DNA from 2 places in the Geodermatophilus maliterrae genome. Region 1 is predicted to be linked to the other one. Evidence: predicted binding sites of a transcription regulator. Region 1 holds the regulator's gene; the other holds the start of a gene.
What was found. The regulator LexA, encoded in region 1, represses DNA repair genes until DNA is damaged. The targets are predictions, from matches to a motif close to TCGAACANNTGTTCGA.

Region 1 (3,917 bases):
GACGGCGCGGAACGCGCGGCGGGCCGACGCCACCGCGGTCATGACCACGGTCGCGTCGGGTCGGGACGCCGGACCCTGCCCGCCACCGCCGGCGCCGGCCGCCGCCACGACGGCCGACGCCACGACGGCCGGCGCCTCGGCGGAGGCGAGGGCGAGGTGCCGCTCGGGCAGCCGCACGGCCGCGAGGTCGACCCAGGTGGACTCCCCCTCGGCTCCGTCCTGCCACCGGACCTGCGCCTGGCAACCACCGGTCTCGTCGTGCCGCCAGCCCAGCATGGCGCCGGGCGCCCACGTGCCGTCCAGGCAGACCTCGACGTCCTGCGGCGAGCGGAAGGCGACTGCGGCCCGGCTGTTCACGGCTGCTGACACGCCCTCGACCGTAGGTGCCGGACCGGCTCCCATCCGTGAGCGACCTCGCGCGGAGGGTTGACGAACCGGACGCGGCAGCCTCGTCCAAGTCTGCCGGGACGGGGCCGGGGCACCGCGCGCACGCCGCGTGCCTCCACGAGGGTCGACGCGGCGCCCACGGTCGACGCGACACCCGGGGTCGGCGCGGCGCTCACGGCAGCTGGAGGACCTGGCCGGGCACGACCGCCGAGTCCTCGAGGTCGTTGAGCTCCTCGATGGCGTCGACCACGACCCGCACGTCCTGCCCGTCCCCGGCGAGCTCGCCTGCGATCGACCACACCGTGTCGCCCGGCTCGACCACGACGCTGCTCTCCCCCGCCAGCCGCAGCCCGCCGTCGCCGCCGGGCAGCAGGGGCGAGATCCACGAGCCCAGGGCGACGGCCCCGCCCAGGGTGAGCGCGGCGAGGAGGCGCCGCCCCCGACGGGTCAGCCGCGCAGGGGCCGGCGACGGCGCGCACCCGCCCCGGACCGGGCCGGTGGCGGTCCTGGAGCGGAGCGGCCGCCCACTCGGGCGGGCCGGGTCGCGGCGGGTGGGCGGCGCCTCGACGGCCGGACCGGCCCCGCCGGTGCGCCCCCCGGGGACGGCCGGCCGGTCGGGGACGGGCCGCAGGTGCCCGGTGACCCGCGGTCCGGAGCCCGGCAGGGCGGCCCGCACCGCCGGCCAGGCCGAGCGACCGGGAGCCGCCGCACCCCCACCGGCCCCCGATCCGAGCAACGGCCGCCACGGGACCCGGACCGTCGCGTCGAACTGCAGCACGTCCTGCCGCACGCTCCCCATGACCACTCCTCCTCGTCGAGCCCACCCGGTCGAACAGGTGTTCGATCGAACGCCCGTACGATTCCTACCGCACGCTCCCGATAGGGGCGACCCGACACGTCACGCGGTTTCGAACACACGTTTGAAGTACCGGCGCCGAGGCGCTACCGTCCGTTCAGCACCCGTCCGCCGTCGCCCCCGGGCGTCGTGGGGGTCACGGCCCGCCGCGGGTCCCGCACGGGATCGGCAGCCGGACCGGGGCACCGCGGGCGGAGGGCAGGACACGAGGGCTGTGGCGGCACAGTCGGCGAGGAGGAGACGTGGCGGGCACGAGCGGGACCGGCCAGCGCACGCGCACCGGTGGGACGGCGACCCGGCGCGGCGCGAAGGCCGGCGCGGCGACGGAGACCCCGGACGCGGCCGACCAGGCCGGCGCGGTGCGGACCTTCCCCGACCGCACGGAGGCCGGCGACGGCCTGACCCAGCGGCAGCGCAGGGTGCTCAAGGTCATCCGCGACTCGATCGAGCGCCGTGGCTACCCGCCCTCGGTGCGCGAGATCGGCGAGGCCGTCGGCCTGTCCTCGGCGTCGTCGGTCGCCCACCAGCTCTCGGTGCTGCAGAAGAAGGGCTGGCTGCGGCGCGACCCCAACCGCCCCCGGGCGCTCGACGTCCGGCTCCCCGGCGAGACGCCCGCCGAGACCGGCGCACCCGCGGCTCCGGCTGCCACGGCCGACGCCGGCGCACCCACCTACGTGCCGCTGGTCGGCCGGATCGCCGCCGGTGGCCCGGTGCTCGCCGAGCAGGCGGTCGAGGACGTCTTCCCGCTCCCCCGCGAGCTGGTCGGCGAGGGCACGCTGTTCATGCTGCGCGTCGCCGGCGACTCGATGGTCGACGCGGCCATCTGCGACGGCGACTGGGTGGTCGTGCGCCAGCAGCCCACCGCGGAGAACGGCGAGATCGTCGCCGCGATGCTCGACGGCGAGGCCACGGTGAAGACCTACAAGCGTCGCGACGGGCACGTGTGGCTGCTGCCGCACAACCCCGCCTACGAGCCGATCCCGGGCGACGAGGCGACCGTCCTCGGCCGCGTCGTGACGGTGCTGCGCCGCGTCTGACCGCTGCTCCGGCCCGACGGCCGTCCCGCGCTCGCGGGGCGGCCGTCAGCCGTTCCGGGGCGGCCCGGGCGCGTCGCCGGCCGCGGGGCGCCGCCGGAGCAGCCGCCCACCGATCCAGACCAGCGCCGTCGCCACGGCAGCGGCGACCAGCCCGGCGGTGACGGGCGGGACACCGCCGCTCCCGTCGGAGAGCAACCCCGGCAGGGACGGGTCGGCGGGAGGCGCCGTCGACGACGGCGCCGTGGCGGCGGGGACGGGGACCAGCGTGACGTCGCCGGGGACGCCCTCGCCGGCGACGAGCAGGGCACTGCCGTCCGCGGTGAAGCTGACCGCCTCGCCCTGCGGCGCGCCCGGCAGCGCGACGCGCACCGGCTCGCCGGCCAGCGCGCCGGGGACGTCGGCGCCGGCCAGCGGCCACACGTAGGCGTCGGTGTAGGTCCGCAGCGCGATCCGGCTGCCGTCGCGGGCGACCGCCCCGCCGGTCACCAGCAGCTGGCCCGCGCGCCCCACCGGGCCCCCGGGCGTACCGGTCAGCGTGAAGGTCACCGTGCCGACGTCGGCCAGTCCGACCGTCCCGCCGTCGACCAGCGCCGTCGCCGGCCGGTAGACGTGGCTGGCACCGAGCACCTCCTTGGTCACCACGTACGGCGTGCCGTCGGGGGCCAGCAGCAGCGCCTCGGCGTCGTGCGGGCCGTCGGGGTAGGTCATCCGGTACAGCGCCGTCGTCCCGTCGGGGCGCAGGGCGAGGAGCGCGACGGTCGCCCGGGTGGCGTTGTTGTCCCCGGTGTCGGCCAGCCAGACGGTGCCGTCGGCGCCGACGGCGAGGTCCTCGGGGTCGTAGGGGTCCAGCGGGGCGGTGACAACGTCGACGACCTGGCAGGTGCCGTCCAGCACGTACACGGTCACCTGATCGCCGCCGTCGACCATCGCCAGCATGCGGTCGCCGACGTCGACCAGGCCGGAGAGCTCCGCCAGCCGCGGGTCGCCCACCTGACAGCGGGTCGACGGGGTGGCCGGCTCCTCGGCGCCGGCGGGCGGCGCGGCTCCCAGCGTCAGGGCGAGCACCGGGCCGGCGAGCGCGGCCGCACGGATCGGGCGGGGACCCCGGCGGCCGGGGACGGGCCGGCGGCCCGCGTCAGGGCTGCGCGGGTGGACGGCCGGCTCGGGCACTCGCCCAGCGTGACAGCACGGATGCGTCGAGTGCGTGAACCACGCCCAGCAGGAGCAGGCCCACGGCCGCGCCGACCACCGCGTCGGTGACCCAGTGGAAGTCCAGCGACACCATGGCCACGCCGGTGGCCACCGGCCCCACGACGCTGAGCCACCACAGCGTGCGCTGCAGCCACGGCCGGAGCCGGTACTCGACCGCCTGCCACCGGGCCACACCCCACATGAGCACGGCGTTGGCCACGTGCCCGGAGGGGTAGGAGGCCCCGTCTCGGTGGAAGAACGACCCGGGGTAGGCCGGCGCGGTGCGCCCGGTGCCGAACTTGACGGCGTAGACGACGACCGTCAGCAGCACCAACGCGGCGAGGACACGCACGAGCGGGAGCAGCGTCCGCTGCCGCACGCACAGCCAGCCGACCAGGACGGCCAGCACGGCCAGGATGGTGCCGCGGCCCCCGATCTGGGTGACC
Region 2 (3,917 bases), on a different contig from region 1:
CGGCGGATGAGCCAGGCGCAGGCCGCGCGGTCGACGTGGATCCCCGCCCGGGTCGCCCACCTCACGGCGTGGACCTCCGCCCGGCGGGCACGGGGTCGCCGACCGATGCCGCGAGCGCGCGCAGCGCCGCGCCGGCAGCGTCCCGCTCGGCCGGCGGGAAGAAGTCGCGACGGCCGATCGCCCGCCACCCCGCACGGAGCCGGCGCAGCACGCGGGCCCGCTCGGCGTCGGGCCCCGCCAGCGCGGCGGCGCACTCCGCGGCCAGGGCGCGGTACTCCCCGGCCCGCGCCGCGGCCATGCCCGCGGCCAGCTCGCGCTCCTGGGCTGCGGTGGCCGGGCGCGCGGTCCAGATGCCGGCGCTGCCACCGGCGGCCGACACGTCGTCGGCCAGCCACTCCAGCGACTCCCGCGTGCGTGCGTCGGCCGGGAGGGCGACGACGCCGTCGGCGAGCTGGGCGACCCCGAGCCTGCGCAGCCGCCGCCACAGCGTCGTCCGCGGACCCGAGGGCTCGCGCGGGAGGCGGTAGGAGAGCAGCACCCACTCCCCGACGGCGGTCACACGAGCGATGCGACCACGGTTGCAGCAACGCTGTCCAGGCGAACCGTTCGCCAGCAGGCCCACGGCCGACCTCCCCGCCTGGGACGGGAGGAGGCGGTGCCCGCCCTGTGTCGGCGCCCAGGTGTCGTCAGGCGGCGGGTTGCAGGCCGGTGCCGGTGAGGATCTCGGTGCCGTCGGGTCGGCAGGTGCGCCACGGCCCGTCGGGTCGTCGTTCGACGCGGAAGCCGTGGTGGACCTGGGCGTGGTGCCGCTCGCACAGCAGCGCCGAGTTCCCCAGGCTGGTCCCGCCGCCGTCGAGCCAGTGGACGAGGTGGTGCACCTCGGCCCACCACGTCGGGGCACCACAGCCGGCGAACACGCAGCCGCCGTCGCGCAGCTCCACCGCCCGGCGCAGGTACCGGTCGGCCAGCCGCTGCTTCCGGCCCAGGTCCAGCGGCGCCCCGTCGGGGCCCATCACCACGCGGGACACGGTGGCGTCGCAGGCCAGCCACCGCGCGCGGGCGGCGGAGATGGTGGCGCCGAACCCCATGCGTGCGGCGCCCGGCCCGGTCGCGTCATCGACGAGGTCCGCCAGGTCGATCACCACGGCGATCTGCGGCTTGTGTCCGCGCAGCGTGGGCAGGCTGCCGGCAGCCAGCACGGTGTCGCAGACCTGCACCAGCGCGTCGCCCTGCCGCTGAGCCCTGCCGCTGAGCCCGGCTGCGCTCATCCCCGGCGGGCCGGTCGGCCTGAACGACGGACTCCACCGCCGCCTGCAGCTTCTCCCCGCCGGCGGCGTCGAGGTGGAACCGGCCGCTGAGCGACCCGTCGGCGTGCCGGGCCAGCACCAGCGCGCGGCCCTCGGTGGGCTCGGGCTCGGGTCCGTCGGGGTCCAGCCGCTGCAGGCAGTGGTGCACCGCCGCCTCCACATCGGCGGAGGGCGCCGACGCCGCGAGGACGGCCGGCGCGGCGTCCACGCCGAGCAGGTCGACGTCGTGTTCGGCGGCGCGGGCCAGGTTGCCCGGCTCAGCCACCGGTGCGATCACCGCGGCCTGCCCGGCGGTGACCGCCCCGGCGGCGCACGCGGCGGCCACCGCCGGCAGCTGCTCCAGCGCCCGCCCGACAGCCACCACCCGCCCGGCCTCGGCCGCGGACAGGTGCCCGTGCCCGCGCAACCACGAGGCCATCGTCTTCAGCCCGTCGTGCTCGGCGGCGGAGGTCAGCTCGCACTGGCGCACCGTGCGGGCCACCTCGGCCGCCAGCCGGTTCTGCGCGGTCAGCAGACTGCGGAGCCGCTCGAGCAGCTGCGGGCCGGACACCGTCGGCAGGTCGTCGGAGGCGAGGGCGTCCAGCGCGGCGGCCAGCTCGTCCACGACACCTCCCACCGGTTCGATCAGGCGTTCGAAGTCCACCGGACCCGCCGCACCCCAGCGACGCGAATCCCCAGGCCAGGGCCGTGTCCACGGATCCGCAGCACCCCTCGACGGCGGCCTCGCGGACCACGGCGCCGACCGCGGGACCGACCGGCGACCGAGCACCGACCGGACGGACCGGCGTCAGGCCGGAGCCGGACGGCGGGAGCGGAAGTCGCCGCGGCCGGTGTCGCGGCGCCAGTCGTCGAAGGACTCGCCCGTGAGCTCCTCGAGCAGCCCGATGTCGGTCAGCAGCGGCGCGAGGACGGCGCGGCGCACCTCGACCGGCATCGGCGGCCGCGTCGTGCGGCCGGCGTGCAGCGCGGCCACCAGCGGCCGCGAGACCTGCCGCCACACCTGCGGCGGCGCGTAGGCACCCAGCGCGGCACCGGAACGGACCAGCCGGGCCAGCACCCGGTGGCGGGGGCCGTCGGCGACGTACGGCTTGACGTTCTCCGGCGCCACCGTGTGCGCCACCCCGAGCTCGACCCCGAGGAAGGAGCTGACCCGGTCGAGCGTCTCGCGCGGGGTGTCGACCAGCTGCCGGTAGCGCAGCAGGAGCACCTGCTCCCGCGGCAGGAGGGAGTGGAGATCGCGCAACTGCTCGCCGTAGCGGCCGAGGCCCCGGTAGTGCCAGAACGGCGCCCACCCGGCGGCCACCCGCTCCGCCTCCAGCTCGACGGCGGTGGCGAAGTCGGCCTCGGGCTCCAGGCCGTCGGCGCGCAGGTGCACCCAGTTGGACCACGCGCGGTCCACCGGGTCGCGCACGATCGCGACCACCCTGATCCCCGGGACGTCGGCGACCAGCCGCCGCTGCGCCGCCCGGTCGTGCAGGTAGAACGGCGTGCTCTCCCCGCGAACTGCGCCCGCCGGCGCGCCGTCGAACAGCCGCAGGTAGTCCTCGCGCCGCCAGACCCACTCGCGGGCGCTGTGCGCGTCACCGGGGCCGCGCTGGCCGCTGCGGGGCGGCGGCCGGCCGTCGGTCAGGTAGTACTTCGGCTCCTTGACCGGCGAGAGGTACAGGCCGGGGTGGGTGGCCAGTGCCGCGTGCAGCGCCGTCGTCCCGGCCTTGGGCGCGCCGGCGATGACGAACTGCGGCAGCCGGCCTGCGTCGGCGCTCACGAGGTCCTCCCTGCGGACGGGCCGCACGCGGCGGCGGTGTACACACGGGGCCGGGCTGCCCCGTCGCGGAGCCGCCGACCCCCTCTCCCGATCGGAGCTGCCGCGTGACCGTGTCCGTGCCCCGCCCCCCGGCACCCGACCGCTTCTGGGCCGACGCCGAGGTCGTCGTCGAGCCCGAGGACCCGCGCCCCGGGTCGTGGGCCGGCGCCCCGTCGGCACTGCTGGTCGACGGCACGTGGTGGCTGGCCCACCGCCTGCGCCGGCCGGTGGGCGAGGGCCGCGGGTTCGGCAACGTCGTGGCCCGCTCGGACGACGGCGTGCGCTTCGACCCGGTCCTCGCCGTGGGCAAGGAGCGCTTCGGCGCCGAGTCGCTGGAGCGGCCGGCGCTGGTGCACACGCCCGAGGGACGCTGGCGGCTCTACGTCAGCTGCGCGACGCCGGGCACCAAGCACTGGCGGGTCGACCTGCTCGAGGCCGCCACGGTCGCGGAGCTGGCCACCGCCGAGCCGCGCACCGTGCTGCCCGGCAGCGACCGCGAGGCGCCGAAGGACCCCGTCGTCCGCTGGGACGGCGAGCAGTGGCACCTGTGGGCCTCGGTGCACCCGCTCGAGGACCCCGACGCCACCGACCGGATGACCACCGAGCACGCCACCAGCCCGGACGGCGTCGACTGGACCTGGCGCGGCACCGCCCTGGCCGGCACGCCCGGCAGCTGGGACGCCCGCGGCGTCCGCGTCAGCACCGTCGTGCTCGACGGCGACCGCACCTGGGCGCTCTACGACGGCCGGGCCACCGCGGAGGAGAACTGGGAGGAGCGCACCGGGCTGGCCGGGCCCGACGGCGCG

Region 2: ABQ292_RS14765 (DUF222 domain-containing protein) is a predicted target of LexA. The motif match lies at 1,928-1,943, and genes of this name have one in related genera.

Annotation. Positions count from the first base shown of each region.
Region 1 is NZ_JBFNXQ010000032.1:4,168-8,084, reverse strand. Features, by position in the region: gene ABQ292_RS11830 (hypothetical protein) at 1-369, opposite strand, end outside; gene ABQ292_RS11825 (LysM peptidoglycan-binding domain-containing protein) at 560-1,186, opposite strand; gene lexA (transcriptional repressor LexA) at 1,486-2,280, shown strand; gene ABQ292_RS11815 (hypothetical protein) at 2,326-3,450, opposite strand; gene ABQ292_RS11810 (phosphatase PAP2 family protein) at 3,416-3,917, opposite strand, start outside.
Region 2 is NZ_JBFNXQ010000045.1:29,280-33,196, reverse strand. Features, by position in the region: gene ABQ292_RS14780 (chromate resistance protein ChrB domain-containing protein) at 1-65, opposite strand, end outside; gene ABQ292_RS14775 (Chromate resistance protein ChrB) at 62-559, opposite strand; gene ABQ292_RS14770 (HNH endonuclease signature motif containing protein) at 687-1,199, opposite strand; gene ABQ292_RS14765 (DUF222 domain-containing protein) at 1,114-1,911, opposite strand; gene ABQ292_RS14760 (sulfotransferase family protein) at 2,095-3,072, opposite strand; gene ABQ292_RS14755 (glycoside hydrolase family protein) at 3,177-3,917, shown strand, end outside.